DNA from 3 places in the Streptomyces sp. NPDC093109 genome. Region 1 is predicted to be linked to each of the others. Evidence: riboswitches for the same ligand, from Rfam matches in the RefSeq annotation. Region 1 holds a riboswitch; each other region holds the start of a gene.
The links. Region 1 has a riboswitch for thiamine pyrophosphate ahead of AB0389_RS15150 (thiamine ABC transporter substrate-binding protein). Riboswitches for the same ligand answer to the same signal wherever they lie in the genome.
Positions count from the first base shown of each region.

Region 2: linked by a shared signal. The riboswitch ahead of thiC (phosphomethylpyrimidine synthase ThiC) and the one ahead of AB0389_RS15150 (thiamine ABC transporter substrate-binding protein) in region 1 are both predicted to bind thiamine pyrophosphate.
Region 3: linked by a shared signal. The riboswitch ahead of thiO (glycine oxidase ThiO) and the one ahead of AB0389_RS15150 (thiamine ABC transporter substrate-binding protein) in region 1 are both predicted to bind thiamine pyrophosphate.

Region 1 is NZ_JBFBEZ010000013.1:96,994-107,178, forward strand. Features, by position in the region: gene AB0389_RS15130 (ATP-binding cassette domain-containing protein) at 1-252, shown strand, start outside; gene AB0389_RS15135 (hypothetical protein) at 234-1,505, shown strand; gene AB0389_RS15140 (ABC transporter ATP-binding protein) at 1,559-2,647, opposite strand; gene AB0389_RS15145 (iron ABC transporter permease) at 2,653-4,266, opposite strand; gene AB0389_RS15150 (thiamine ABC transporter substrate-binding protein) at 4,341-5,462, opposite strand; TPP riboswitch at 5,546-5,671, opposite strand; gene rlmN (23S rRNA (adenine(2503)-C(2))-methyltransferase RlmN) at 5,726-6,832, opposite strand; gene AB0389_RS15160 (GntR family transcriptional regulator) at 7,145-7,612, shown strand; gene AB0389_RS15165 (HD domain-containing protein) at 7,609-8,172, shown strand; gene AB0389_RS15170 (NUDIX domain-containing protein) at 8,169-8,642, opposite strand; gene AB0389_RS15175 (helix-turn-helix transcriptional regulator) at 8,645-9,403, opposite strand.
Region 2 is NZ_JBFBEZ010000006.1:188,184-198,368, forward strand. Features, by position in the region: gene hisC (histidinol-phosphate transaminase) at 106-1,185, opposite strand; gene AB0389_RS09095 (LacI family DNA-binding transcriptional regulator) at 1,604-2,716, shown strand; gene AB0389_RS09100 (metallophosphoesterase) at 2,999-4,138, shown strand; gene AB0389_RS09105 (hypothetical protein) at 4,307-5,131, shown strand; gene thiC (phosphomethylpyrimidine synthase ThiC) at 5,254-7,140, opposite strand; TPP riboswitch at 7,133-7,277, opposite strand; gene AB0389_RS09115 (YibE/F family protein) at 7,349-8,857, shown strand; gene AB0389_RS09120 (SsgA family sporulation/cell division regulator) at 8,908-9,342, opposite strand; gene AB0389_RS09125 (helix-turn-helix domain-containing protein) at 9,444-10,185, opposite strand, start outside.
Region 3 is NZ_JBFBEZ010000016.1:112,486-122,670, reverse strand. Features, by position in the region: gene AB0389_RS17760 (hypothetical protein) at 1-58, opposite strand, end outside; gene metF (methylenetetrahydrofolate reductase [NAD(P)H]) at 111-1,028, opposite strand; gene thiE (thiamine phosphate synthase) at 1,137-1,790, opposite strand; gene AB0389_RS17745 (Rv2175c family DNA-binding protein) at 1,875-2,240, opposite strand; gene AB0389_RS17740 (FAD-dependent oxidoreductase) at 2,319-3,524, opposite strand; gene AB0389_RS17735 (hypothetical protein) at 3,517-3,885, opposite strand; TPP riboswitch at 3,936-4,049, shown strand; gene thiO (glycine oxidase ThiO) at 4,047-5,240, shown strand; gene thiS (sulfur carrier protein ThiS) at 5,261-5,461, shown strand; gene AB0389_RS17720 (thiazole synthase) at 5,467-6,249, shown strand; gene pknB (Stk1 family PASTA domain-containing Ser/Thr kinase) at 6,374-8,317, shown strand; gene AB0389_RS17710 (deoxyribonuclease IV) at 8,322-9,173, shown strand; gene AB0389_RS17705 (sulfite oxidase-like oxidoreductase) at 9,203-9,835, opposite strand; gene bfr (bacterioferritin) at 9,993-10,185, shown strand, end outside.

The sequences.
Region 1 (10,185 bases):
CTCGTCACCGAGCCCGCGGTGCTCTTCGCCGACGAGCCGACCGCCCCGCTGCACCGTACGGACCGGGCCCAGGTGCTCCGTACGCTGACCACCGCGGCCCGTTCGCACCACATCACGGTGGTGCTGGCCACGCTGGACGACGAGGTCGCGACGCTCGCGGACCGCGTGATCACCCTGGTCGACGGCCGTCGCGTCACCGCGGCGCGGCCGTCCGAGGCGGAAGGCCGGGCCGCGTGCTCGCTCTCCGTCTAGGCCGCCGCACCCATCTGCTGATCCAGCTCCGCCGGCTGCTGGTCGCCGCCGCCTCCGCCGGGGTCGGCTTCCTGCTGCTGTGCACGCTGGGCTGGGCCATGGGCCACCCCGACGGCTCCACGGTACGGCTGCTGTGGTGCCTGATCCCGCTGGCGGCGACGGTGCAGTTCGCGGTCGCCGTGGCGGTGACGGACCCGAGCATCCGGCTGCGCGCCGGGCTCTCCGCGGTGGGTCTCGGGCCGGCCAGGCTGACGGCGCTGGCCGCCACCTCGACCGCCGTGTCCTGCACGCTGGGCAGCGCCGTCGCGCTGCTCTTCTTCCTCCATCTGCGCGGTGATCTGACCGGGCTGCCGTTCGACGGGGACGCGGCGGAGCTGCTCGCCGCCGGCCGGCCGCTGCCGCTGGGCGCCGTACTGACGCTGCTCGCGGCGGTGCCCGTGCTGGCGACGGCGGCGACGGCGCTGGCGCTGCGCCGCCGGGGACACGCGGTCGCCGGAACGTCCCGGCGCACCGCGTCCGCCACCGCCGCCCCCGCTGCTGAGGCCGACGCGGAAACGGACGCGGACACGGGCCCGGAGACGGACGTCGCCCCGGCCGCCGACGGGGCGACGCGGCTCCCGCCCGTACACCCCCCGGCCCCGGCCCCCGCGCCGTCCGGACTGCCCTGGGGCGTCGCGCTCACCGCGGCGGGGCTCGCCGTGGAGACGTACGCGAGCCGGGACGGCGGCGGCTCCGTACTCCCGCTGCCCGGCCACTTCGACGGCAGTCCGGCCGAGGTGCTGCTCGGCTGGACACTGACGGCGATCGGCCTCGCACTGGCCGGCCCCGGCATCACGTATCTGTGCGGCTGGCTGCTCCAGATCCTGCGCCCCGGCGCGCTCCGGCTGCTGGCCGGCCGCACACTGATGGCCGAGGCTCGCCGTATCGGCCGGCCGCTCGGAGTGCTGTGCGCGGTGCTCTCCGGGGTCCTCGCCGCGAACTCCCTCTACGGCCCTGGCGACGAACGCCCCTTCGGCCCGCTCACCGCCCTGGGCGCCGCCCTGGTGATCGGCTGTACGGCCGCCACGGTCCTGACCGCCACGCTGGAGGCGCGCCAGACCCGCACCGCCATCACCCACTCGCTGCGTCTGGTCGGCGCCCCGGTCACCCTCGTCCGTACGGCCGCCGCGGTGCGGGCGACGGCGGTCCTGGCGGTCTTCGCCCCGCTGACCTGGGCGGTGGCCTCCCTGGCGGCGGTCCCGCTGTCGCGATAGCGGTCCGGGCGGGCCGGGTACGTACCCGGCCCGCCCGGACCTGAAGACCCGGGTCAGTCCTCCGGGTCCCCGCCCCCGCCCCCGCCCTCCGCCAGCACCACCACGTCCTCCGCGGCGAAGGAGACCCCCACCGCCGCCCCCTCGTCCGGCACCTCGCGCAGACCGCATTCGGCCTCGATGTCCGGCCGCTCCCCGGCTGTCCCCCCGTCAGGTCCCGTGTCCGGACGCAGCGTCACGGTGACCCGCCCGCCCCGGAACGCCCGCGCCCCGACCGTGCAGCGCAGCCCCCCGGCGGGGTCCCCGAGCCGTACGCCGGCCGGCCGTACCAGCAGGGTCCGCTCGCCCTCCGGGGATCCGTCCGGTACGGGGACCGGGCCCCAGACCGTATCGGCGGACGCGCCCTTCACCGTCGCCGTCACAACATTGTCGAAGCCGAGGAAGCGGGCCACGAAGGCGGAGGCGGGCCGCTGCCAGACCTCCAGTGGGGTGCCGGTCTGGGCGATACGACCGTCGCGCATCACCACGACCCGGTCGGCGAGCGCGAACGCCTCGCCCTGGTCGTGGGTGACGGCGAGCACGGTCGTACCGAGCCGCCCGAACAGCCCGCGCAACTCCACCACCAGCCGCTCCCGCAGCCCGCGGTCGAGCTGGCCGAGCGGTTCGTCCAGCATCAGCAGCCGGGGGCGCGGCGCGAGTGCCCGCGCCAGGGCGACCCGCTGCTGTTCGCCGCCGGACAGCGCGTCGACGGCACGCGGGCCCGCGCCGGGCAGCCCGACGAGATCGAGCAGTTCGGCGACCCGGGCGGCCTGTTCGCCGCGCGGCGCGCCGCGCATCCGCAGCCCGAAGGCGACATTGCCGGCCACGTCCCGCTGCGGGAAGAGCTGGTGGTCCTGGAACATCAGCCCCACCCCGCGCCGGTGGACCGGCACCTCCGCCTGGTCCGCGCCGTCGAGCAGCACCCGCCCGCCGTCCGGGCGCTGGAGCCCGGCGACCACCCGCAGGAGCGTCGACTTGCCGCTGCCGCTCGGGCCGAGCACACAGACGATCTCGTGCTCGGCGACGCTCAGCTCCACCGCGTCGAGCGCCGAGCGCGCTCCCGGGCCGGATCCGAACCGTACGGTCACGTCCGACAGGGTCAGCAGGGCCATCAGAATTCTCCGGAGCGGTCGGTACGGATACGTTCCAGCGCCAGCAGCGAGAGAGCGCACACCACCATCAGGACCGTGGACAGGGCCATCGCCTGCCCGTAGTTCAGCTCGCCGGGCCGTCCCAGCAGCCGGGCCACGGCCACCGGCAGCGTCGGGCGGTCGGGGCGGGCGATGAAGACCGTCGCGCCGAACTCACCCAGCGAGACGGCGAACGCGAAGCCCGCCGCGACCAGCAGCGCCCGCCGTACCAGCGGCAGGTCGACCTCCCGCCACGCGCGCGCCGGGGACGCGCCGAGCACCGCCGCCGCCTCGCGCAGCCGCGCGTCCACCGCCCGCAGTACGGGCAGCATGGTCCGTACGACGAAGGGGACGCCGACCAGCGCCTGGGCGAGCGGGACGAGGATCCAGGAGGCCCGCAGATCCAGCGGCGGCTTGTCGAGGGTGATCAGGAAGCCGAAGCCGACGGTGACGGCGGAGACGCCGAGCGGCAGCATCAGCAGCGCGTCGAAGCCCCGCACCAGCGGCCCCGCCCCTCGGGTCAGCGCGGCGGCTGCCAGACCCCCCACCACCAGCGCGATCACGGTCGCGACCAGCGCGTACGTCAGCGAGTTGCCGACCGCTTCGAGCGGCGGTACGAGAAAGGTGCCGCCGCTCGCCTCCACCGACCCGAGCGCCCGGTAGAAGCCGAGGCCGTATCCGCCGGGTGCGTCGAGGGAGCGCTCGACCAGCACGCCGAGCGGCAGCAGGATCAGCAGCGTCACGGACCCGAGCACGCCGCCGAGGATCACCCACTGGCCCCGCCCGCGCGGCCGGCTCGCGGTCCGCGCGGGGTCGACCAGCCGCAGAGCGGTCTCCCGGCGCCGTACGGTCCGGGCGTGCACGGCCAGGATCGCGCCGACGGCGGCGAACTGAAGGAGCGTCAGCACGGCGGCGGTGGGCAGGTCGAGCAGTTGCGCGGTCTGCCGGTAGATCTCCACCTCCAGGGTGGAGTAGGCGGGTCCGCCGAGGATCTGCACGACGCCGAAGGAGGTGAAGGTGAAGAGGAAGACCATCAGCGCGGCGGCGGCGACGGCCGGCGCGAGCGCGGGCAGCGTCACCCGGCGCCACGCCGCGAACCGGCCCGCGCCGAGGACGCGCGCGGCCTCCTCCTGGCGCGGGTCGAGCTGCGACCACAGACCGCCCACGGTCCGTACGACCACCGCGTAGTTGAAGAAGACATGGGCGAGGAGGATGGCCCAGACGGTGGTGTCGAGGCGTATCCCCCACAGCTCGTCCAGCAGTCCCCCGCGCCCGAGCAGCGCGAGGAAGGCCGTACCGACGACGACGGTCGGCAGCACGAACGGCACGGTGACCACCGCGCGCAGCACCGCCTTGCCGGGGAAGTCCAGGCGCGCGAACACATAGGCGCCGGGCAGGGCGATCAGCAGGGTGAGCGCCGTGGAGGCGAGCGCCTGCCAGGTGGTGAACCACAGGACACCGAGGATGTCCTGACGGCCGAGCACACCGGCGATCCGGCCGAACTGCCAGCCGTCGCCGGTCTTCAGGCCGCGGCCGACGATCGCGGCGACGGGGTAGGCGAAGAAGACGGCGAAGAAGGCGAGGGGCACGGCCATGAGGGCGAGCCGCGGCGCGTGGGCGCGCGCGGCCCGCCGGACCCGGACGGCCCGCTCCGCCCCGGACGCCCGCGTTACTTCACGACGAGCGAGGACCACGACTGGACCCACTGGTCACGGTTGGCGGCGATCTTCGCCGGGGCGAGGGTCTCCGGCCGGGCGACGGTCGCGCCGAACTCCGTGAACAGGGCGGGCAGCGCGACTCCCTTGACCACCGGGTTCACAAACATGTTCAGCGGCATGTCCGCCTGGAACTTCTCGCTGATCAGGAAGTCCAGCAGGGCCTTGCCCCCGGCCTCGTTCTTCGCGCCCTTGAGCAGACCGGCGAACTCGGTCTGCCGGAAGCAGGTGCCGGTGGCGACCCCGGTGGGGGCGGTCTTCGGCCGCGGATCGGCGTACAGCACCTCGACGGGCGGGCTGGAGGCGTACGAGACGACGAGCGGGCGGTCGCCCTTGGCCTTCTTTCCGCCGGCCGAGCCGGAGAAGTTCTCGTTGTACGCCTGCTCCCAGCCGTCGACGACCTGGACGCCGTTGGCCTTCAGCTTCTTCCAGTAGTCCTGCCAGCCGTCGTCGCCGTAGCGCGCTGCCGTGCCGAGGAGGAAGCCGAGGCCGGGTGAGGAGGTCGCGGCGTTCTCGGTGACGAGCAGGTTCTTGTACGCGGGCTTGACCAGGTCGTCGAAGGACGCGGGCGGCGCGAGCTTCCGGTCGGCGAAGTACTTCTTGTCGTAGTTGACGCAGATGTCGCCGGTGTCGACGGGCGTGACCCGGTGCTGGTCCGCGTCCAGCTGGGTGGCCGCCTCGACCGAACCGAGGCCCTTCGCCTCGTACGGGGTGAAGATCCCGTTGTCGAGGGCGCGCGAGAGTAGGGTGTTGTCGACGCCGAAGAAGACATCGCCCTGCGGGGAGCCCTTGGTGAGGATCTCCTTGTTGAGTGCCTCGCCCGCGTCGCCGCTCTTGAGGACCTTGACCGTGTAGCCGGTCTCCGCGGTGAAGGCCTTCAGCACGGCGGGGGAGGCGTTGAACGAATCATGGCTGACGAGGGTGACGGTCTTCGACGCCTTACCGCCGCCACCGCCACCGTCACCGCTTCCGCCGGCGCTGTCGGACCCGCCGCAGGCGGCGAGCGCCGAGACGCCGAGCGCGGCCGCGAGCGCGACGGCGGCCAGTCTTGTCGGGCTGTTCCGGGTGGTGCTCACTGGTTTTCCTCCTGGGATGTCCAGGAGAAGACGCGGCCCTGCCCCGGCATCCGGCGGGACCGGAACCGGGGCAGGGCGCAACAGCTTGAGTGGTTCCGAACTTCCTACCCAGAATGACCTGGGCAAGGTTCAGAGGGTCTGCGACCGCCGTCCGCTTCCACGGATACGTGCCGCACTCTCAGCGCTGTGGCGCTCCCCTGTCGGAAAATATGCAATGCGTTTCGGGCCAAGATTACCTCCTGGCCGATTACCCGCTGCCCGTGCTACCGCTCCGAGGCGGCCAGCTGTCCGCACGCCCCGTCGATCTCCTGGCCCCGGGTGTCCCGTACGGTCACCGGCACGCCGTGGGCGGCGATCGCCTCGACGAACTTCTTCTCGTCCTCCGGGCGCGAGGCCGTCCACTTGGATCCGGGCGTCGGGTTGAGCGGGATCAGGTTGACGTGCACCCGCTTGCCCTTGAGCAGCCGGCCCAGCCGGTCGCCGCGCCACGCCTGGTCGTTGATGTCCCGGATCAGGGCGTACTCGATGGAGATACGGCGGCCGGACTTCTCCGCGTACTCCCAGGCGGCGTCCAGCACCTCCGCGACGTTCCAGCGCGTGTTGACCGGCACCAGGGTGTCGCGCAGCTCGTCGTCCGGCGCGTGCAGGGAGACGGCGAGGCGGCACTTGAAGCCCTCGTCGGCGAAGCGCAGCATCGCCGGCACCAGACCGACCGTCGAGACGGTGATCCCGCGCTGCGAGATACCGAGCCCGTCGGGCTCGGGGTCGGTCAGCCGGCGGATCGCCCCGACGACGCGCTTGTAGTTGGCGAGCGGCTCGCCCATGCCCATGAAGACGATGTTGGAGAGCCGCGCGGCCCCACCGGGGACCTCACCGTCGCGCAGGGCCCGCATCCCGTCGACGATCTGGTGCACGATCTCGGCCGTGGAGAGGTTCCGGTCGAGACCGGCCTGTCCGGTGGCGCAGAACGGGCAGTTCATCCCGCAGCCGGCCTGGGACGAGATGCACATCGTGACCCGGTCCGGGTAGCGCATCAGCACGGACTCGACCAGGGTGCCGTCGTGCAGCCGCCAGAGCGTCTTGCGGGTGGTGTCGTCGTCGCAGGAGATGTGCCGCACCACCGACATCAGGTCCGGCAGCAGCTCCGCCGCGAGCCGCTGCCGCGCGGCGGCCGGGATATCGGTCCACTGCTCGGGGTCGTGGGCGTACCGCGCGAAGTAGTGCTGCGACAGCTGTTTGGCGCGGAACGCCTTCTCGCCGATCGCGGTGACGGCCTCGCGGCGCTCGTCGGGGGTGAGGTCGGCGAGATGCCGCGGGGGCCTCTTGGCTCCGCGGGGCGCGACGAAAGTGAGTTCTCCAGGTACAGGCATGGTCCGTCCAGTGTCGCAGACGGGCCACTGTGACCAGCCCGACCGTGGGTTCCGGGTGGTCGTCATTGGTCGTCGCCGGTGGTCGTTGGCCACCCTCGTACGGCCCACAGACGGCCCGAGGAGTGGCCCACCGTTAGGCGCCGCCGCCCCTCAGAGGCTGGTCAGGCCGGGCGAGAGCGTCGGATGCGTGCTGAGCAAGCCATCCCGAACGACGACGCTTCCGGGCACTCCGTGCGATGCCCATTGGCAGGAGCGTGAACGTGCGACGCTTGTCTCACGCATTCGCAAATGCGCAAGGGTGAGGGAGTGGGAGTGACACAGCAGATCAGCCCCCGGGGGACCTATCTGAAAGTCGCTGATGCGGTGAGGGGTCAGGTCGAGAAAGACCCCGAGATGACTGAGCTGCCTTCCGTCGCGGACCTCATGCGCGATCACGGGATCTCCCGCGGGGTGGCTCTAAGGGCTTTCCGTGTACTCAGGGACGCCGGAGTCGCGGAACCGGTGCCGGGGGGGCGCTGGCGCGTGCTCAGGAGCTCCGGCGGTGCCGACCGCCGGCCGTTGGCCGATCGGATCGCTGAGGTCTTCGTGACCGACGAACTGAAGGTGGGCGAGCCGTTCCCGAGCGCGTCCGCGCTCAGTGAGCGCTTCGGGGCGGCGCGCCCCACGGTGGCGAAGGTACTGAACAAGTTGGAAGCCGCGGGTCTGCTGTCGGAGTCCCGGCAGGGGAAGCCGCGAACCGTACGGGCTGTGCCCGACCAAGAGGAGCGTCCCGAACCTTGAGCACGAACGAACTGACCACATGGGCCTACCCGCTCGCAGAGTCCCTCCTTGCCGAGGCGCTGCCGCGCCGGTGGGCCCATTCGCTGGGGGTGGCTGAGCGCGCGCGGTCGATCGCCCCGGCCCTCGGCACGGACGCCGACCTCATGGAGGCGGCGGCTGTGCTGCACGACATCGGTTACTCGCCCGACGTCGCCAAGACCGGGTTCCACCCGCTCGACGGTGCGCGCTACCTCCGGGAGGTGGCCCGCGCGGACGAACGGGTCGTCCGCCTGGTGGCGCATCACTCTTGCTCATGGATGGAGGCGGAAGCGCGCGGGCTGCGGGATGAGCTGGAGCGCGAGTTCCCGCGCGAGAGCGCGCATCTGAACGATGCGCTCTGCTACTGCGACATGAACACCACCCCGGACGGCACCCCCACCAACCCCGTGGACCGGGTGAACGAGATCGCCGGGCGGTACGGGGCTGACAGCCTCATCGGCACGTTCATCCGGCGCGCGGAGCCCGAGATCCTCGCGTGCACGTCCCGGGTGCTCGTACGGCTCGCCAGTACGGCCCGTTAGCCGATGTAGGGCACCGTCCGGGTCCGGTCCCTCGCGTGGTCGATCCTCAGGCGCATGGTGGGGTGGATGTCGAACTCCGCCAGGTCCGCCGGCGCGACCCACCTGACGTCGGTCGTCTCGTCACTCGTACGGATCTCACCGCCGACCGGCCGGGCCCGGAAGCAGATGCTGAACTGCTGGCGCACCTCTCCGTCGTCGTACTGCATGACGTGCCCGGGGTCGGTGTAGATCCCGGACATGTCGATCACTTCGGCCTTGATCCCGGTCTCTTCCCACACCTCGCGCACCACGGTGTCGCTGATGGACTCCCCCGCGTCGTGGCCACCGCCCGGAAGGGCCCAACGGCCGTTGTCGGAGCGCCGGATCACGAGCACTTCGCCCGCATCGTTCTGGACGAACGCCACGACGGACGGGACGACGGAGTTGGCCGGCGGCGCGGCAGGATCGTGAAGGTAGTCGATACGGCCCATGCTCATGCTCCCGTGATGTCGTGGTCAGTGATCGGGCGTGCGCTTCCCCAGGTCTGTTCGATGCTATTCGCGTACGTGTCGAAGAGGCCGCCGCCGGGAAGTCGTCGCAGGTGGAGCACGGGCGCCATGAACGCGCCGATGCCGTAGACGTGGGTGTTGACGAGCATCTCGTCGTCAGAGCGGAAGAGCGAGTTGTAGAGCGTCGCGTCATGGAGCCGGAACCCGATGTCGGGGTGGCTGGCGAAGAGCGGCCGGTAGTTCACCAGGGCGTTGCGAATCTTGCCGTCCATGATGCGGTGGCCCTCATCTATGCCTCGCTGCGCAACCGCCGCGCAACCGGGCTCGCCAAGCAGGATCCGGACCTGAGTCGAGCCCTGCACCTTCTCCTTGAGCAGCGCGTGAAACAACGGATCCTCCGACAGCCACAGACCGGAGTAAACGAGCACATCAAGGTGTGTTTCCGCGCGCGAGTAGATCTCTCGCCACAGTCCCGCCGGCACCATGTGGCGGTGCGGGTAGACCGTGACGATCTCCGCCTTGCTGAGGTCTGACGCACTGTCGACCGCACGGTCGTCGTTCCACAGAGTTGTCACGTCGACCTTGAGCAGGGACGCGGTGGCGTACTGATGCCGCCGGTACGGCACCTTCCCTTGCGTGATCCAGCGCTCAACCGTCTTGGGGTTGACGTCGATCGCTTCCGCCAGATCCTGCACGGTCATGCCCTGCGCGAGAAGGGCCGACCGTAAGCGCTCGTTGGACATCTCCACCTCCGATGGGACGTCTGGGGACCTCTTGAAGGTAGCCAGATGACTTCGAGCTGTCCACGTACGGGGTAAACAACGCCCCTCACCTGGGGCGATTCTGATTGTGCGCCAGGAAGTCCCGGCGCGAAGCCCAAGAAGTTCGCTGCGTGACTTGACGAGACCACCATGCAGCACCTGTAATACAGGTATCGCATCGGACGGAAGTCCGGAGCGAGACGCACGACCGGAGAGGCCCTTCTTTGGGCTGCTTCGAGCTGCACAACAACTCAACAGCGTGATCCACCGCAGTACGACGGCCGTGACAACTCCGGCCGGGGCGAGTGGAGACCAGTCGGCCGAGAAGGGGCCCCCGTCACACCGGGGCCCGACACCCCAGATGGGGGACACGCCACCGACTCGAAAGAACCGCTACGGCACACCTTGAAGCTGCCCCCTCAGACGTCCGGGACTTCGGATCTCCCCGGACCGAGCAGCGCCGAGCGAACACGAGAACCGAGCAACCGCACCCCTCAGCTACCGCAGCAAAGGAGTGCCTCATGAACAAGCGACTACGTAGGGCGTTGTCCGCGCTGGACCGGCGCGGGTGACCACGCCCTCAGCGTCGTCGGCCGAGCAGTACGGCCGCCTGATCGGACCGTGTTTCCCCGTGGCTATCGCGGGGCCGGTTGCCTCCCCCGCCCGTCCAGTCCGCCTCACGCGGTGCTGTACGGGCGGGGTGGCAGGGAGCCGGAATCCACCGGTACCAAAAGGCGCGCCGCCCGAAGATGGAGCTTCGGGCG
Region 2 (10,185 bases), on a different contig from region 1:
GGGGCCTCCAACGGGTCGAGACAGACTGAGGGCGGCCTCTCAAGAGACCGCCCTCAGCAGAAACCTCACGCCGAACCACCGGACCACCGGCCCCCGGCGGCTCGCCTACAGCTCCTTGCGGAACGCCTCGGCCGTCCGCAGGAAGAGGTCATTGGCCTCGTGCTCACCGATCGTCACCCGGACCCCCTCACCCGCGAAGGGCCGTACGACCACCCCGGCCGCCTCGCAGACCGCCGCGAAGTCCTGGGTACGCGCGCCGAGCCGCAGCCAGACGAAGTTGGCCTGCGTCCCCGGCACCGTCCAGCCCTGCCCCACCAGCCCCTGCCAAACCCGCGCCCGCTCGGCGACCAGCGACCCGACCCGGCCCATCAGCTCGTCCTCGGCGCGCAGCGAGGCGATCGCCGCCTCCTGCGCGATCTGGCTCACCCCGAAGGGGACCGCCGTCTTGCGCAGCGCGGCGGCGACCGGCTCATGGGCGATCGCGAAGCCGATCCGCAGCCCGGCGAGACCGTACGCCTTGGAGAAGGTGCGCAGTACGGCCACGTTCGGCCGGTCGCGGTAGAGCTCGACGCCGTCCGGCACGTCGGAGTCGCGGTTGAACTCGCGGTACGCCTCGTCCAGCACCACCAGCACATCGCCGGGCACCCGGTCGAGGAACCGTTCCAGCTCGGCCCGGCGCACCACCGTACCGGTCGGGTTGTTGGGGTTGCAGACGAAGATCAGCCGGGTCCGCTCCGTGACCGCGTCGGCCATCGCCTCCAGGTCGTGCACGTCCTCCCCGGTCAGCGGCACCTCGACCGGGGTGGCCCCGGAGATCCGGGTGATGATCGGGTACGCCTCGAAGGAGCGCCAGGCGTAGACGACCTCGTCGCCCGGACCCGCCGTGGCCTGAATCAGCTGCTGGGCGACGCCCACCGAGCCGGTCCCGGTCGCCAGGTGGGAGACGGGCACGCCGAAGCGGTCGGCCAGTTCGTTCAGCAGACCGGTGCAGGCCATGTCGGGGTAGCGGTTGAAGTCACCGGCGGCCGCTATCGCCCGGTCCATCACACCGGGCAGCGGCGGATACGGGTTCTCGTTGGAGGACAGCTTGTACGCGACGGGCCCGTCGGACGCCGCCGGCCTGCCCGGCTTGTACGTGGGAATGCCGTCCAGCTCGGCGCGCAGCTTGGGGCTGGTCTCGCTCACCGCAGGTCCTCCTCGGCCGTTCACGGGTCCGTACAGGGGTACGCGGGCCGGTGTACGGGCCGCTCCGGGTCCTTAGAAGCTGTTGTCGGCTTCCTGCACCGTCCCCACCGCTCAGCTTATGAGGTTCCCGGTGCCCGCGAACGGGGGCGCCGACCGAGGGGCGCGTTCGCCGTCCTGGCGCGCGCCCGTGGCTCGCGCCGTGGCGCGCATCCCCCGTAGTGGTGAGTTGAGACCTCTTCGAAACATGGCCCCTTCAACAGGTCCAGACCGCTCCTCGCACAGGAGACCATGGAAAGATACATCAACTACCTTGTCTTCATTGGCAGTTAAGCTTTTTCGACCATGCAGAAACGTGCCTGCTGCCGGGTGCATATGCGACCGGCCCCACCGCCCGCCCGAGCCCTACTATCGGCTCGCCATGACAGCAGCAGGGAAACACCAGGTGAGCCGGACGGACACAACCCGCCGGGGAAACCGGCAAAGCCGGGCGGGCATCAGGGACGTGGCCGCCGCAGCCGGTGTCTCCATCACGACTGTCTCGGACGCGCTCAACGGCAAGGGCCGCTTACCCGACGCCACGAGACGCCATGTCCGGGAGGTCGCCGAGCGCCTCGGCTACCGGCCGTCCGCCGCGGCCAGAACCCTCCGTACGGGCAAGTCGGGCCTCATCGGCCTGACCGTGACCACGTACGGGGATGAACCTTTCACCTTTACCGAGTTCGCCTACTTCGCAGAGATGGCCCGGGCCGCGACCTCGGCCGCGCTCGCCCGCGGCTACGCCCTCGTCATCCTCCCCGCCACCTCCCGACACGATGTCTGGGCGAACGTCGCCCTGGACGGCACCGTCGTCATCGACCCCTCCGACCACGATCCCGTTGTGGCGGAACTCGTCCGCCAGGGCCTTCCCGTCGTCTCCGACGGCCGGCCCGCGGGCACCCTTCCCGTCACCGCCTGGGTCGACAACGACCACGAGGCGGCCGTCCTCGACCTGCTCGACCATCTCGCCGACGCCGGCGCCCGCCGGATCGGCCTCCTCACCGGCACCACCACCGACACCTACACCCGGCTCTCGACCACCGCCTATCTGCGCTGGTGCGAGCGGGTCGGCCAGGACCCGGTGTACGAGTCGTACCCCGCCCACGACCCCTGTGCCGGGGCCGTGGCGGCCGACCGGCTCCTGGCCCGCCCCGACCGCCCCGACGCCGTCTACGGGCTCTTCGACCCCAACGGCACCGATCTGCTCGCCGCCGCCCGGCGGTACGGTCTGCGCGTCCCCGAGGACCTGCTGATCGTCTGCTGCAGCGAATCCACGGTGTACGCAGCGACCGAACCGCCCATCACCACGCTCTCGCTCAAACCGCGCCGCATCGGCACCGCCGTCGTCCAGCTCCTCATCGACGCCATCGAGGGGATCGACAACGACCGGCCGGTGGAGCAGGTCATACCGACCGAACTGATCATCCGGACGTCGTCGCAGCGGCGCCCGCCGCGCACCACGGTCAGCCCGCCCCGCTCCCCCGCGGGCGACTGACCGTGCCCGGCTCCCGCGAGGTGGCGCGCCGGCCGGCCGTAGACTCTCGGGAATCGGCTGGAGGATCAGACCTTTCGCATTTCGGGCGATCGGCGCGAAAAACGCCGCCGAACCGGAGGTCCGCCGGGATTCACCACCCCTGGTGCGTCCCACAGGACCAGCGGCGTTCCTATGATGGGCGGACGACACCACGGACTTTCCCCTATGGTCGATGGGCAGATCCCCATCCCGGCCGGGCAGGCCCGAGAGGTGTACGGCGGCGCGACGGTGGTGGAGGGGTCGATGACACAGGGGGCCGGCCAGGGACCCGTGGTGCGGACGGCGACGTTGCGCGACTTCCGCGTACCGCCGTACGCGCAGGTGCCCGTGCAGTCCGGAGAGCCGGACCAGCACGAACAGCCGCACCAGCCCGGACCGGACGGACCACTCGCCGCGGCGCCGGACGGTCCGCCGTCCGGTCACCCCGGCAACGCCGTCCCGGCCGACGAGCTGCCCGCGGAGTACACACCCACCGTGCGCGACCTCCCGGTGATCAACCGGGGGGACACCGTCCTGGTGCGCGTCGACCCCGTCGAGACGCCCGCCGCCGACGGTCTCGGCCCGCTCTACGCCGTCGGTGACGTCCACGGCTACCTCGACGAGCTGATCGCCGCACTGGCCGAGCAGGGCCTCATCGACGCCGAGGGCCGCTGGGCGGCGGGCAACGCCCGTCTCTGGTTCCTCGGCGACTTCACCGACCGCGGCCCCGACGGCATCGGCGTCATCGATCTGGTGATGCGGCTCTCCGCCGAGGCCGCGGCCTCCGGCGGCTACTGCAAGGCCCTGATGGGCAATCACGAGCTGCTGCTCATCGGCGCGAAGCGCTTCGGCGACACCCCCGTCAACTCCGGCGCGGGCACCGCCACCTTCCAGGCGGCCTGGCTGCTCAACGGCGGCCAGCGCACGGACATGGAGCGGCTCCAGGACGTCCATCTGCAGTGGATGTCACGGCTCGACGCGGTCGTCGAGCAGGACGGGCATCTGCTGATGCACTCCGACACGACCGCCTATCTGGACTACGGATCCACGATCGACGACGTCAACGACACGGTCCATCAGATCCTGACCCGCAATGACGCCGACGAATGCTGGGATTTGTTCCGCAAGCTCACCAAGCGCTTCGCGTTCCGTGACGAAGGCGGCCCCGAGGCCGTTCGCGAACTGCTCTCCCAGTACGGCGGGCAGCGCGTCGTCCACGGCCACAGCCCCATTCCCTATCTCCTCGGGGAAGTCGGCACCGAGGAGACGGCGGACGGCGAAGAGGACTCCGGGCCCCTGGTGGAAGGGCCACACGTATATGCCGATGGCCTCGCCATCGCCATGGACGGCGGCGTCACCATGGCAGGAAAACTGCTGGTGGTACAGCTTCCGCTGGCCGGCTGAGCGACCGGCCCGGGAAAAGCGCCAACGGCGATTTCCGGAAACCCTCTGTCCCGTCCCGCCAAAACAGCTCTACCATCGCCTTATCCGTAGCAGGCTCTCCTCCGTTTCCGCCGATTGTCCGTGCCCGCACGGACGACGGCCCCACAGAGCATCGGGGGATGCACACACATGAATAGCGCTCCACACCTGCAGAGCGAGGATCGCGCGGATTTCGAGCGGATCCTCGACGATGTACTGAGCAATGCACAGGAACGCCCCGATCTCGCCGAGATCGGCCGCCGGCTCAATACCGCACAACTGCGCACCATGGCCCTGAACTCCACCGTGCTGATCACCTCCGCCGCGGCCCCGGAGTACCAGCACTACGCGAAGATCCGCGAGGACGCCCGCGCGCCGGCCCTCGCCGTCTCGGTCCAGGAAGCCGTCCTGGACGCCGAGGAGGACAGCACGCCGCGCTCCGGCGCCGGATTCACCGCTGTCGTCACGGTGCTCCTCCCGCTCCTGGGAGGCACCGCCGCCGCCATCTTCCTGCTCGTCGGCTACCTCCTCGAAGCACTCGACCCGCCACCCGCCTTCGCAGGCAGCATGATCGCCGTCGGCTGGTTCTTCGCGGCCGTCACCGGGCTCGGCATCCTCGCCGCCGCGATCGGCCTCGTGGTCACGGCGCTGCGCAACAGCTCGACGCAGCTCCCGGCGGAGGAGGCACCGAGCAAGGAGCTGCCGGACGAGGTGGCCCGCGCCCGGGACGCCTGGCGCCACGCCGTACGGGAGCGCGGCATCCTGCCGTTCCTGCGGTCCGCGCTGGCCGACCCGAGCGCCGACCCGACCTCGCCGGGGCCGCCTCGTACGACCAGAGGACTGCCCAAGATCGGCTACAGCCGTCCCGACTTCAGCAGCCCGGACGAGGGTTCCACCGCCGGCCGGCGCCCGACCTTCAGCAGCCCCGACTTCACCAGCCCCGACTTCGGCGGCCCGGAGCACCAGCCGGAGTAATCCCCTCCGACCGGTGCCCGCCGTACGCACCGGATCCGTCCCAACCCGACCAGCGCCGACCAGAGCCCGGAGCGCCCCCGGACTCCGGCCGCGGCCTGGCCGTCACGGCATCCGACGGCCGGTCAGTCGGCCAGCGGCAGATAGACGCGGTTGCCCGCCGCGGCGAACTCCCTGGACTTCTCCGCCATCCCCGCCTCGATGCCCGCTTCGGTCTCGGCCATCGTCTCGGCCCCGGTGTCGCCCCCGCCGCCGGCCCCGGTCTCCGCGCCGATCTCCGCGCCGTGCCGGCGCCTGATGTCCTGCGAGATCTTCATCGAGCAGAACTTCGGGCCGCACATCGAGCAGAAGTGCGCCGTCTTCGCCGGCTGTGCCGGCAGTGTCTCGTCGTGGAACTCCCGTGCCGTGTCCGGGTCCAGAGCGAGATTGAACTGGTCCTCCCAGCGGAACTCGAACCGGGCGTCCGACAGCGCGTCGTCCCACTCCTGCGCCCCCGGATGCCCCTTGGCGAGATCCGCCGCGTGCGCCGCGATCCTGTACGTGATGACGCCCGTCTTGACGTCGTCGCGGTCCGGCAGGCCGAGGTGCTCCTTCGGGGTGACGTAGCAGAGCATCGCGGTGCCCCACCAGGCGATCATCGCCGCGCCGATGCCGGAGGTGATGTGGTCGTACGCCGGGGCCACATCCGTGGTCAGCGGGCCGAGCGTGTAGAACGGCGCCTCCTCGCAGATCTCCTGCTGGAGGTCGATGTTCTCCTTGATCTTGTGCATGGGGACATGTCCTGGCCCCTCGATCATCGTCTGGACACCCAGCCGCTTGGCGGTCGAGTTCAGCTCGCCCAGCGTGCGCAACTCGGCGAACTGCGCCTCGTCGTTGGCGTCCGCGATGGACCCCGGCCGCAGTCCGTCGCCCAGCGAGTACGTCACGTCGTACGCCGCGAGGATCTCGCACAGCTCCTCGAAGTTCTCGTACAGGAACGACTCCTTGTGGTGCGCGAGGCACCACGCGGCCATGATCGAGCCGCCGCGCGAGACGATGCCGGTCTTGCGACGGGCCGTCAGCGGCACGTACCGCAGCAGCACACCGGCGTGCACTGTCATGTAGTCGACGCCCTGCTCGGCCTGTTCGACGACCGTGTCCCGGTAGATGTCCCAGGTCAGCTCCTCGGCCTTGCCGTCGACCTTTTCGAGCGCCTGGTAGAGCGGGACGGTGCCGATGGGGACGGGGGAGTTGCGCAGCACCCACTCGCGGGTGGTGTGGATGTTGCGGCCGGTGGAGAGGTCCATGACGGTGTCCGCGCCCCAGCGGGTCGCCCAGACCATCTTGTCCACCTCCTCCTCGATGGAGGAAGTGACCGCGGAGTTGCCGATGTTGGCGTTGACCTTCACCAGGAACCGCTTGCCGATGATCATCGGCTCGATCTCCGGGTGGTTGACGTTGGCCGGCAGTACGGCGCGGCCCGCCGCGATCTCCTCGCGGACGGTCTCGGGGGAGACGTTCTCGCGGATCGCGACGTACTCCATCTCCGGTGTGATCTCCCCGCGGCGGGCGTAGGAGAGCTGGCTGACCGACCGGCCGTCCCGGCTCCGGCGCGGGCGGCGCGGACGGCCGGGGAAGACCGCGTCGAGGCCGCGCAGATCGGCCGTACCGCTCCCACTCCCGCTTCCGCTCAGGAGGGTCCCGCCGCGCGGTGAGGTGTGCTTGAGGCCGTCGTCCTCGGGGCGGACCGGCCGCCCCTCGTACTCCTCGGTGTCGCCGCGCGCGATGATCCAGTTGGCCCGGACGGGCGCGAGACCGCGACGGACATCGGTCTCGACGGTGGGGTCGGTGTACGGGCCCGACGTGTCGTACAGCGTCACGTCCTCGCCGTTGGTGAGGTGCACCTGACGGACCGGCACCCGGAGATCGGGGCGTGAGCCCTCGACATATCCCTTGTGCCAGCCGATGGACTTCCCGGCCTCGCTCGGATTCCCCGAATCGGAGGCAGGCGTGCGTGCGTCCTGAACGGTCATGAGACCTACTCCCTACGCCGGCATTACCCGGTAACAGGTTCAGCGGTCGGCGCAGCTCAGGTACGCGGGGAACAGTCCCCGGGTGACCACGTCAGCGCCCTCTCAGCCCGGTGCTCCGAGCTCCCGCGTGTGCAAAGGTGTGCCCCACGCTAACGCCATTTCCGGCGTGCTGAACAGAGCGCCCTCTCCTTCTTGCGATGATCTGGCGGTGACCTCACCCCAGCAGACTCACGATCCGCACGGCCACGCACATGGCCACTCCCACAGCCATGGGCCCGCCGCACCGGTCTCGCAGCATCTCCGCAAGGTCATCGCGGCGGTTCTGATCCCGTTCGCGACCGCGGTCGTCGTCGGGCTCGCGGTGCTCTGGCCGGGCGGTGCCCCGGCGCACGAGCGCACCGGTGTCGGCTTCGACCGGCAGACCGTGCAGGGGCGGGTGGTCCAGCTCGAAAGCGTCGACTGCAAGGACGTGAACGCCTCACAGATCCCGTCGACGGGCGACACCTCCACACCGCAGGGGCGGGAGGCGGTGCAGGAGGAGACCGGGAAGTGCAAGAAGGCCACGGTCGAGCTGGAGAGCGGCAAGGAGAAGGGCCATACGTTCATCGAGGTCGTCCAGCCGGACGCGCCTCGGCAGTTTCACGTGAAACAGGGCGTCGTGGTGGCGTACGCGCCCGACGCGCCGCGTGATCTCCAGTACTCGGTGACCGATGTGGACCGCCGGTTTCCCATGACGCTGCTGGCCGCGATCTTCGCGCTCGTGGTGGTCGCGGTGGGGCGGATGCGCGGGGTGATGGCGCTGGTCGCGCTCGCCATCTCCTTCGCCATTCTCACGCTGTTCATCCTGCCGGCGATCCTTCAGGGGTCGAACCCGCTGATCGTGGCGGTGGTGGGGGCCAGCGCGATCATGCTGATCGCGCTGTACGCGTGCCACGGTCTGACGGCCCGTACGTCGGTCGCGGTCCTCGGCACACTGATCTCGCTTCTGCTGATCGGGCTGCTGGGATCGCTCTTCATCGGCTGGGCGAGCCTGACCGGCAACACCGACGACAACACGGGCCTGATCCACGGTCTCTACCCGGAGATCGATATGAGCGGTCTGCTGCTGGCGGGCGTCATCATCGGTTCGCTCGGGGTCCTCGACGATGTGACGGTGACCCAGACCTCGGCGGTCTGGGAGCTGCGCCAGGCGGATCCGACGATGGGACCGCGCGACCTGTACCGGGCGGGCATCAGGATCGGCCGCGACCACATCGCGTCGGTGGTCAACACGCTGGTGCTCGCCTACGCGGGTGCCGCGCTGCCGCTGCTGCTGCTCTTCTCGATCGCGCAGTCGAGCGTGGGCTCGGTCGCCAACAGCGAGCTGGTCGCGGAGGAGATCGTACGGACGCTGGTGGGCTCGATCGGGCTGGTCGCCTCGGTGCCGGTGACGACGGCGCTGGCAGCGCTCGTGGTCTCCGCCGACCGGCCGGCCCCGGGGAACCCGCCCCGGCCGGCTCCCGCGCCGGGAGCGCCCGGCCCGGGAGCCACCGGCACGCCGGGAGCACCGGGGGCGCCGGGAGCGGCTCAGGCAGGCACGGCGGGCACCGGAACCGGCGAGTGGGACGACCGGTCGGGTGCCACGGCCGTGGGACCCGAGGAGACGCTCTCCACGCCGCTGCCGGGCCCCTCGGCGCGCGGTCTCGGCGGCGGCAGAGGCCGTCGCCGCAAGAAGTAGTTCCGTCCTCAATCACCCGGACGGCTCTGCCCGGCCGGCGTCCGGCCCGGTCAGCCGGCGTTCTCCTCGGCGAGGATGCGGCCGAGCGCCTGTTCCAGATTGCCCTCGAAGTCACTGAGGGCGCACTCCTGGCCGAGCGGGACCAGCCGGTCCGTACGGTCGAGGAAGGCCACCAGCGGGGCGGCGCTGACCCGGAAGAGCGCGTGGTCGTCGCCCACCTGGAGCCTCATATGGACATCGGAGAGATCGTCGGGCGTGGTCGGCGAGATGTGCACATCGCCGTCCCCGCTGGGGGTGTTGATGCCGTCGAGCAGCAGTTCGCGACCGAACGTCCAGGTGACAGGGGCGTCGCCGGGCAGATGAAAGGTCATCCGTACCGCGTAGGGATCCCTCACCTCGTAGTGAAGTTCCACCGGGATACGGAACGAGAGCTCCTCGGAGACGAGGAAGCTCATCAGGACCTCGGCCTGGACCGACTCGCGCATCGTTTTCTCCGGAGTAGATGAATCGTGGCTGGGAATGATCCCCATGGACCCTCTTGACGCCATCGTGCTGTAAGCGCTAGCAGATCACAAGGAGTAATTTTTCAGATACTGATAGAGAAGGCCAGCGAGGTCAGCAGCGTGCCGATCTCTCTCCGTAACCATTCGACGGCCGGCAGCAGCCGCGCCTCCTGGTCGAGTGGTAGAGAAATGGCCAATGCGGCAGCGGTGGATCCGGCGGTTACGGGCACGGCGGCGCTGACGGTGCCGAGCGCGTACTCCTGCCGCTCGACGACCGGCTCCATCCTTCCCAGCGAGCCCAGACGTGCCAGCAGCGCGCCCCGGTCCGGCAGGGAGTAGGGGGTGCGCGGGCGGACCGGATGGCGGTCGAGATGATCGCGCCGGGCCGCGGGACCGAGCTGGCTCAGCAGACAGTGCCCGATCGCGTGGGCGTGCGCCGTCTCGCGGAAGTCGGCCCCGTCGTCGACCGCGGGCGCCGCGGGGCTGTCGGCGACGGCGACCAGACAGATCTCGCCCTCGTGGTAGACCGCGAAGTACACGGGGGCTCCGACGGCATCGCGCCAGTGGCCGAGAGAATCGGCGATCCCGTTGCGACGGCTGCCGAGCGCTTCGCCGCACGCCAGCCGTTCCACGGCGTCGCTCAGGACGAAGACCCCCCGCTCGCGGCGGAGATAGCCCTCGTAGGCCAGCGTCCGCAACAGGTGGTAGGCGGTGGGCAGCGACAGTCCGGCCTCACGCGCCAGCTGTTTGGCCGTGGCCCCGTCCTGATGGGAGCCCACCGCTTCCAGCAGTCTCAGCGCCCGCCGTACCGAACCGATCAGGGTG
Region 3 (10,185 bases), on a different contig from region 1:
CGCCCAGCAGCCACAGGGCCACGATGCCGAATGCGATGTAGAGGACCGTCCAGCCCATGCCCGCCCCTCTCCTGCGGCCGCCGCCCCGGAGCGGGGGCGGGTACGGCCGGTCACGACTGCACGTGCAGTCCGAGATTCTCGTAGATTTCGAGCGTCGCAGTGGAGTTGTTGAGCGTGATGAAGTGCAAGCCGGGGACACCCTCGGAGAGCAGCTCGGCGCAGAACTCCGTTGCGAACTCGATGCCAATGGAGCGTACAGCGGCCGGATCCTCCCTGACCGCGAGGATCCGCTCCTTCAGCCGGGCCGGGAAGACAGCGGTGGAGAGCTGCGGCAGCCGTTCCAGCATTTTGACGCTCGTGACGGGCATGATCTCGGGAATGATCGGTGTCGCGCAACCGGCGGCGGCGACGCGGTCGCGAAGCCTCAGATAACCCTCGGGGTCGAAGAACATCTGGGTGATGGCGTAGTCGGCGCCGGCCCGGCACTTGTCGACGAAGTGCCGGATGTCCGTGTCCCAGTCCGGCGAGCGCGGATGCATCTCCGGGAAGGCGGCCACACCGACGCAGAAGTCGCCGGACTCCTTGATGAGCCTGACCAGTTCGGCGGCGTAGCGCACACCCTGCGGGTGCTTGGTCCACTCACCCATGGGGTCGCCGGGCGGATCGCCGCGCACGGCCAGGATGTTGCGGATCCCGGCGTCGGCATACTGGCCGACCATGTTGCGCAGCTCGGCGACGGACTGGCCGACCGCCGTCAGATGGGCGACCGGGGTGAGGGTGGTGTCGGCGGCGATGCGCTCGGTGGCCCTGACCGTGCCCTCGCGGGTGGAGCCGCCCGCGCCGTAGGTCACCGAGACAAAGCTCGGGGCCACGGCTTCGACCCGGCGCAGCGCGTTCCAGAGATTGCGCTCCCCCTTCTCGGTTTTGGGAGCCCAGAACTCGAACGAGAAGGACGTTTGTCCGGATGCGAGCAGGTCACGCACGGTAGGTGCGTGATCGGATCTGGTCGAAGCGGTGCCGTGGGCCATACGGGCAGGTTAGCGAGGGGCGCGGCTCAACCCAACCGGTCAGGGAACATTCGCCGGTATTGCCGGTTAACTGGCCGGCTTCGCCGTCCACATTCCGATACGAGGGCGTCACTCCGCGCGTTCGCGCACCCGCTTCGCCAGGGCGGCGGTCGCCGCGCCCGGGTCGTCCGCCTCGGTGATCGCCCGTACGACGACGATCCGGCGGGCGCCCGCGTCGAGCACCTCGTCGAGGTTGCCCGCGTCGATCCCGCCGATCGCGAACCACGGGCGCGCGGGGGCCAGCGCCGCCGCGTACCGGACGAGCCCGAGCCCGGGCGCGTGGCGGCCCGGCTTGGTCGGGGTGGGCCAGCAGGGGCCCGTACAGAAGTAGTCCACGCCGGGCTCGGCGACGGCGGCGTCCACCTCGGCCTCGGCGTGGGTGGAGCGGCCGACCAGCGTCCGCGGGCGCAGGATCGCGCGGGCCGCCGGCACGGGCAGGTCGCCCTGGCCCAGGTGCAGTACGTCGGAGCCGATGGCGTGCGCGACATCGGCCCGGTCGTTCACGGCGAGCAGCCGGCCGTGGCGGCGGCAGGCGTCGGCGAAGACCCGGAGGTGGTCCAGCTCCTCGGCGGCCTCCAGGCCCTTCTGGCGCAGCTGCACGATGTCCACCCCGGCCGCGAGGACGGCGTCGAGGAACGCGGGCAGGTCCCCCTGGCGCGTACGGGCGTCCGTGCAGAGGTAGAGCCGGGCATCGGCCAGCGTCGACGGATCGGCCGTGGGCATGGGAAGTCCCCCCGTTCGGTTCGGCTCGGTGCGCGACGGCGTCATCCCCTACGGGGGACAGCGCCGCCGCGCACCACGAAAACGCTAGACGGCGAGCGCCTGGGCCCGGCGCTTCACCTCCGTGCCGCGGTTCTCACTGAGCGCCTGCGCGGGGGTGCCGGGCAGGCTGGGGTCGGGAGTGAAGAGCCACTCGATCATCTCTTCGTCGGTGAAGCCGTCGTCCCTCAGGAGCGTCAGGGTGCCGGTGAGGCCCTTGACCACCTTGTTGCCGTCGATGAAGGCGGCGGGCACCTGAAGCGCCCGGTTCTCCCCCCGGCGCACGGCGATCAGCTGGCCTTCCTTCACCAGCTGCCGCACGCGCGTCACCTCGATATCGAACATTTCGGCGATATCGGGCAGGTGGAGCCACGCGGGGACGAGAGCATCGATCTTTGCGTCAATCTCGGTCACGGGACAAGCGTGCCATCCCGGACTGACAGTCGGTAGCCAAGGCCCCCTGAACGAGCGCGCACCACGGGGTCACCGCCGTCACACCACCGCTCCGCGCAGCGGTACGGACGGATCCGCCACCCGAGCGGGATCCACGCGCGCGCCCGCGTCGATCAGCTTGCGGCCCTGCGCGAGGTCCCGGGGCCTGCCGACGGCCAGCAGCGCCACCAGCACCCCGTCCCGCAGCCACACCGCCGACCAGGCCGCGCCCGCCGGGTCACCGCGCCGTACCAGCGCGTCGGCCGCCGCGTGATGGCCCGCGTACTGCACGAACCGGCCGAACTGCTCGGACCAGAAGTACGGCACCGGGTCGTAGACCCGCTCGGTCTCGCCCAGCACCTGCGCGGCGACCGTACGCGGCCCCTGGAGCGCGTTGTCCCAGTGGTGCACCAGCAGCCGCTCGCCGTAGCGCGCGGACGGGAAGGAGGCGCAGTCCCCGACCGCGTACACGTCCGGCAGCGAGGCGCGCAGCCGCTCGTCGGCCGTGACGGAACCGTCCGGGCCGAGCGCGATGCCCGAGCCGGCCAGCCAGGCCGTCGCGGGCCGCGCGCCGACGCCCACGACCACCGCCTCGGCGGGCAGCGACCGGCCGTCCGCCAGCACCACCGCGCCCGGCTCGACGGCGGCCACGCGCGCGTGGGTGAGCAGTTCGGCGCCGCTCTCCCCGTACCAGCCGGCCATCGGTCCTGTGACCTCGGCGGGCAGCGCGCCCGCCAGAGGCCTGTCCGCCGCCTCCACGACCGTCACCGCGCAGCCGGCCTCGCGGGCCGCCGTGGTGAACTCCGCGCCGATCCAGCCCGCGCCCACCACCACGATCGCCTGCCGCCGCGCGAGCACCGGCCGCAGCCGCTCGGCGTCGTCCAGCGTCCGCAGCGCGTGGACACCGGGCATCCCCTCGGTGCCGGGCAGCAGGACCGGCTCCGCGCCGGTGGCGACGACCAGCACGTCGTACGGGACCGGTCCCGCCGCCGTGTCCAGCTCCCGGTCCCCCGCACGCAGCCCCGTCACGTCCAGCCCGAGCCGCAACTCGACGTCGAGCGCCGCGAAATCGAGGTCGAACGCCGAGCTGTCCGCCTTGCCGAGCAGCAGCGCCTTGGAGAGCGGCGGCCGGTCGTACGGCGGATGCGGTTCGGCCCCGATCAGCGTGACCGCGCCGCCGTACCCCTGCTCCCGCAGCGCGACGGCCGTCTGCACGCCCGCCATTCCCGCGCCCACGACGACAACCCGCCGAGCCGGCTCAGACATCCGAGCCCTCCAGGAGGGCGCCCGCGGGCAGCTCCTCCACCACGCTCGTGCCGCTGCCCTCCCGCGACTCCCACTCCCAGGTCTCGTCCAGCCTGACCCGCCCGTCGGGCAGCTCGCCGACGGTCGAGAGGCAGTGCCCCGACGACGTCCCGCCGTCCCGCTTCAGCTGTACGTAACGGAAGTCCAGCCGGTCGCCCTCGCGTGTCCCCACGAGATGGCCGCACACCACGTCGCCGCCCGCGTAATCGGCCCAGATCCGGCCGTTCTCCTCGTGGTACCGGAAGCGTGTACGGGTCCCGACCTGGCCCGGAGCCTGGTCGGCGACCGGGGAGAGGACGAGTCCGTCGAGCGAGCGTGCCACCGTGAATGCTCCCTTACCGCCCGCCGCGCGGGACGTTAGTCTGGCCGTCGACACTACCTCGCGGGAGTCCGGACGCACCGGGCTGAGAGGGAGGCTGACGCGGCCTCCGACCGTACGAACCTGATCCGGGTCATGCCGGCGAAGGGAGGGGCTGGACGCCCATGCAGTCGTTTCCCCAAGGTGCTACCCGTTCCGATGTCCTCGTCATCGGGGGCGGGATCATCGGCCTCGTCACCGCCTGGCGGGCCGCGCAGCGCGGGCTGCGCACCGCCGTCGCCGACCCGGACCCGGGCGGCGGGGCCGCGCGCGTCGCGGCCGGCATGCTCGCCGCCGTCACCGAACTCCACCACGGCGAGCAGACCCTGCTCGGCCTCAACCTCGCCTCCGCCGAGCGCTATCCCGCCTTCGTCGCCGAACTGGAGGACGCGAGCGGCCAGGACACCGGCTACCGCGCCTGCGGCACCCTCGCGGTCGCCCTCGACACCGACGACCGCGCCGAACTCCGCGAACTCCACGCCCTCCAGCTCCGCTCCGGGCTCACCGCCGAGTGGCTCACCGGGCGCGAGTGCCGCCGCCTCGAACCGATGCTCGCGCCCGGCGTCCGCGGCGGCCTGCGGGTCGACGGCGACCACCAGATCGACCCCCGCCGGCTCGCCACCGCCCTGCTGACGGCCTGCGAGCGCGCCGGGGTGGTGTTCCACCGCGCCCGCGCCGAACGCCTCTCCGTCGCCCGGGAGCGGGCCACCGGCGCCGTCCTGGCCGACGGCCGCGCGCTCGCCGCCGGCCAGGTCGTCCTGGCGGCCGGCAGCCTCAGCGGCCGGCTCCCGGGCGTCCCGGACAACGCCCGCCCGCCGGTGCGGCCCGTCAAGGGCCAGGTCCTGCGGCTGACCGTGCCACGCCCGTACGCGCCGTTCCTGTCCCGGACCGTGCGGGCCGTCGTACGCGGCAGCCACGTCTATCTCGTACCGCGCGAGAACGGCGAACTGGTCGTCGGCGCGACCAGCGAGGAGCTCGGCTGGGACACGACCGTCACGGCGGGCGGCGTCTACGGACTCCTGCGCGACGCCCACGAACTCGTCCCCGGCCTCACCGAACTCCCCCTCACCGAAACCCGCGCGGGCCTGCGCCCCGGCACCCCCGACAACGCGCCCCTCCTCGGCCCCACCGCCCTGCCCGGCCTGCACCTGGCCACCGGGCACTACCGCAACGGCGTCCTGCTCACGCCCGTCACCGGCGACGCGATGGGCGAGCTGCTGGCGACGGGTGCGCTGCCGGCCGTCGCCCGGCCGTTCGCCCCCCTGCGGTTCGCCACGCGCGCGTTCACCGCGCCCGTACGTCAGGAGCAGCTCACGTGAACGTCCCCATGCCCGTCCCCATGACCGTCTCCGTGAACGGCGAGCCCCACGCGTTCGCCGCCGCCACGACCCTCGACGCGGTCGTCGCCACCCTCACCCCGGCCCGCTCGGGCGTCGCCGCCGCCGTCAACGAGACGGTCGTCCCCCGCACCCGCTGGTCCGACACCCCGCTCGCCGACGGCGACCGGGTCGAGATCCTCACCGCCGTCCAAGGAGGCTGACCGCTGTGGCCGACGACCCGTTCACCCTCGCCGACACCACCTTCGGATCCCGGCTGATCATGGGCACCGGCGGCGCGACCGGTCTCGACGTGCTGGAACGTTCCCTCATCGCCTCGGGCACCGAACTCACCACCGTCGCCATGCGCCGCCTGGACCCGGCCGCCGGGGACTCCGTCCTGTCGCTCCTGCGCACCCTGGGCATCCGCGTACTCCCCAACACCGCCGGCTGCTTCACCGCCGGCGAAGCCGTCCTCACCGCCCGGCTGGCCCGCGAGGCCCTCGGCACCAACTGGGTGAAGCTGGAGATCATCGCCGACGAGCGCACGCTGCTGCCCGACCCGATCGAACTCCTCGACGCCGCCGAGACCCTCGTCGACGACGGCTTCACCGTCCTCCCGTACACCAACGACGACCCGGTCCTCGCCCGCAAACTGGAGGACGCCGGCTGCGCCGCGATCATGCCGCTCGGCTCCCCGATCGGCTCCGGCCTCGGCATCCGCAACCCGCACAACTTCGAGCTGATCGCCGCCCACGCGCGCGTGCCGGTCATCCTCGACGCGGGCGCGGGCACCGCGTCGGACGCGGCGCTCGCGATGGAACTCGGCTGCGCGGCGGTCATGCTGGCCTCGGCGGTCACGCGGGCGCGCGAACCGGTCCTGATGGCCTCGGCGATGCGCCACGCGGTCGAGGCGGGCCGCCTCGCCCACCGCGCGGGCCGAATCCCCCGCCGCCACTTCGCGACGGCGTCCTCGCCAACGACCGGCCTCGCGTTTTCGCCTCCCGGCTAGGGGCCGTGGACTGTAGCGGTACGGGTACGTCTTGGGCCGGCCCCCGGCACAGACGCAACGACCGTACCCGTACCGCTACAGTCCACGGCCCCCCGCCGGGAGGCGGAACCGTAGACTCACGGACGTGGATACGACCCTTCAGGACCCCATCGTCGGGCACATGCTCGACGGCCGCTATCGCGTCGACGCGCGCATCGCCGTCGGTGGCATGGCCACGGTCTACCGGGCCGTCGACACCCGGCTCGACCGGGTCCTCGCGCTCAAGGTGATGCACCCCGCGCTCGCGACGGACGCGACGTTCGTCGAGCGGTTCATCCGGGAGGCCAAGGCCGTTGCCCGGCTGGATCATCCGAATATCGTCGGGGTGTTCGACCAGGGCGCCGAGGGCGCGTACGTGTATCTGGCGATGGAGTACGTCGCGGGGTGCACGCTGCGCGACGTACTGCGGGAGCGGGGCGCACTTCAGCCGCGTGCGGCGCTGGACATTCTGGAGCCGGTGCTGGCCGCGCTGGGCGCCGCGCACCGGGCGGGGTTCGTGCACCGGGACATGAAGCCGGAGAACGTGCTGATCGGAGACGACGGCCGGGTCAAGGTCGCCGACTTCGGGCTGGTGCGGGCGGTGGGCGATGTGACGAACACCACCGGGTCGGTGCTGGGGACGGTGTCGTACCTCGCGCCGGAGCAGATCGAGCAGGGGACGTCGGACACCCGGGTCGACGTGTACGCGTGCGGGGTCGTGCTGCACGAGATGCTGACGGGGGCCAAGCCGCACACCGGGGACACCCCGGCGCAGGTGCTGTATCTGCATCTGAACGAGGACGTTCCGGCGCCGTCGAAGGCCGTGCCGGGGCTCGCCGCGGAGCTGGACGCGCTGGTCGCGGTGGCGACGGCGCGGAACCCGGAAGGGCGGCCGGAGGACGCGGTGGCGCTGCTGGCGCGGGCGCGGGCCGCGCGGGCCGCGCTGACGGACGCTCAGCTGGACGCCGTACCGCCGAAGGCGAAGCCGGAGCCCGGGCCCGGCGAGGGCAGGGGCGCGGGGACCGAGAGCCGTACGACGGTGATACCGCGGGTCCTGCCCGTCGAGGACCGGCCGGTGAACCGGACGAGCAGGCTGGAGACCGGGCCGCCGTCGCAGGACGGTCCTGGCCGGCGGGGCGGCGCCGGGCCGCGGATGCCGTGGATGCCGCGGCGCGGGATCGTCGCGGTGGTGCTCGGTGTGCTGCTGGCGCTCGGGCTCGGTACGGGGGTCTGGTACATCAACTCGGGCCAGTTCACGCGTGTGCCGTCGGTGCTCGGGAAGAGCGAGGCCGACGCGCGCCGGCGGCTCGCGGACGAGGGTCTCGACGCGAAGGTCACGGACGGCTTCAGCGACGCGTTCGAGCGGGGCACGGTGATGGCCACGGAGCCGGAGCCGCGCGCGCGGGTGCGGGGCAGCGGGCCGGTGACGCTGGTCGTCTCGCGGGGGCCGAAGACCGTGCGGGTGCCGGAGCTGGCGGGCAGGCCGCTGGCGGAGGCGCGGAGCCTGCTGAAGACGGAGGGGCTGGCGGCCGGGGTGGTCACCGAGGAGTTCAGCGACGAGGTCGCGCAGGGCTCGGTGGTCTCCTCGAAGCCGGCGGGCGGGTCCGACGTACGGCCCGATACGGGTGTGGCGCTGGTGGTCAGCAAGGGGGCCGCGATCGAGGTCCCGGAGGTCACCGGGGAGCCGCTGGCGGATGCCACGGCGCGGCTGGAGGAGGCGGGGCTGACGGTCAAGGTCGCCGCGGACCGGGTGAACTCGACGGTGGCGGAGGGTTCCGTGGCGGAGCAGTCGGCCGCGCGGGGGACCCGGCTGGCCAAGGGCGACACGGTCACGCTGACGGTGTCGAAGGGGCCGCGGATGGTCTCCGTACCGGATGTGACCGGGCAGAAGACGGCGGACGCCAGGAAGACACTGGAGGCCGCGGGCTTCGAGGTCAAGGAGGAGCGCAGCTTCCCGTTCCTGGGCGACACCATCGGCAAGCAGTCCGTGGCGGGCGGCGACACCGCGCCCGAGGGCAGCACGATCACCATCACGACCAAGGGACTCTGAGGCGATGCGCAACCCTGTCGGCGGCCATGTGCCCGTGGCCGGCGGGCTGGCGACGACCGGACTGGCGTACGCCCGTGAGCTGGGGGCCGAGGTCGTCCAGGTGTTCGTCGCCAATCCGCGGGGCTGGGCCACACCGGCCGGGAATCCGGCGCAGGACGAACGGTTCCGCGCGGAGTGCGCGGCGGAGGGGATCGCGGCGTACGTCCACGCCCCGTATCTGATCAACTTCGGTTCGCACACGGAGGCGACGGCCGAGAAGTCGGTGGAGTCCCTGCGGCACAGTCTGCGCAGGGCCCGCGAGATCGGCGCGCCGGGCGTGGTGGTGCACACCGGGTCGGCGACCGGCGGCCGGTCGCGGGAGGTGGCGCTGGCGCAGGTACGGGAGCTGGTGCTGCCGCTGCTGGACGAGCTGGACCACGCGGACGATCCGTTCCTGCTGCTGGAGTCGACGGCGGGCCAGGGCTCCTCGCTCTGCTCCCGGACGTGGGACTTCGGCCCGTACTTCGAGGCACTGGACGCGCATCCCAAGCTGGGCGTCTGTCTGGACACCTGCCACATCTTCGCCGCCGGGCACGACCTGACCGGTCCGCACGGTATGCGGCAGACGCTGGATCTGCTGGTGGAGACGGTCGGTGAGGGGCGGCTGAAGCTGATCCACGCCAATGACTCGAAGGACGTGGTGGGCGCGCACAAGGACCGGCACGAGAACATCGGCGCGGGCCATATCGGCGAGGAGCCGTTCCGGGAGCTGTTCCGCCATCCGGCGACGGCCGGCGTACCGCTGGTGATCGAGACGCCCGGCCACGGGGACGGGCACGCGTCGGACGTGGAGCGGCTGAAGAAGCTGCGCGGCTAGCAGGGGCCAGTGCCCCTCCCACACAGGCCCTAGAGTTCCGGGCCCTCGCCGGGGGCTTCCTGGTACGAGTAGCGCTGCTCGGCCCACGGGTCGCCGACGTTGTGGTAGCCGCGCTCCTCCCAGAAGCCGCGCCGGTCGGCGGTCATGTACTCCACGCCCCGGACCCATTTGGGTCCCTTCCAGGCGTACAGGTGCGGGACGACGAGCCGGACCGGGAATCCGTGTTCGGCGGTGAGCAGTTCACCGTCCTTGTGGGTGGCGAAGATCGTACGGTCGCCGGCGAAATCGTCGAGCCGGAGATTCGCGCTGAAGCCGTATTCGGCCCAGACCATCACATGGGTCACGTCGGGCGCGGGCGGCGCGAGTTCCAGGACCGTACGGGCGGGGACACCACCCCATTCGGCTCCGACCATGCTGAACTTCGTCACGCAGTGCAGATCGGCGACGACGGTGGAGAACGGCAGGGCCGAGAATTCTCCGTGATTCCAGCAGTGTTTGTCGCCGTCGGCGGTGGCTCCGAAGACGCGGAACTCCCAGCGTTCCGGCCGGAACTTCGGCACCGGACCGTAATGGGTGACCGGCCAGCCGCGCTGCAGTCGCTGCCCCGGTGGCAGCTCGGGCTGTTCCGGCTCCCGATGTTCCCGGCTCTCCGGCTGACCCATGTCTTCCATGGTGACAGACCGGCGGGGGTGGTCATGACCAGCCACGGGCCGATTCGGGCAACTCCTACTAAGCATGTACTTACTGGACGTCCCCTCGGCGTCGGTGCAAAGATGCGCGCATTCTGCCCCGACACCTTGCCCGAAAGGAGTCTCTGCGATGCAGGGCGACCCCGAGGTCATTGAATTTCTCAATGAGCAGCTGACTGCCGAACTCACCGCGATCAACCAGTACTTTCTCCACGCGAAGATGCAGGAGAACTTCGGCTGGACGAAGCTCGCCAAGTACACGCGCGCCGAATCCTTCGACGAGATGAAGCACGCCGAGCTGCTCACCGACCGGATTCTGTTCC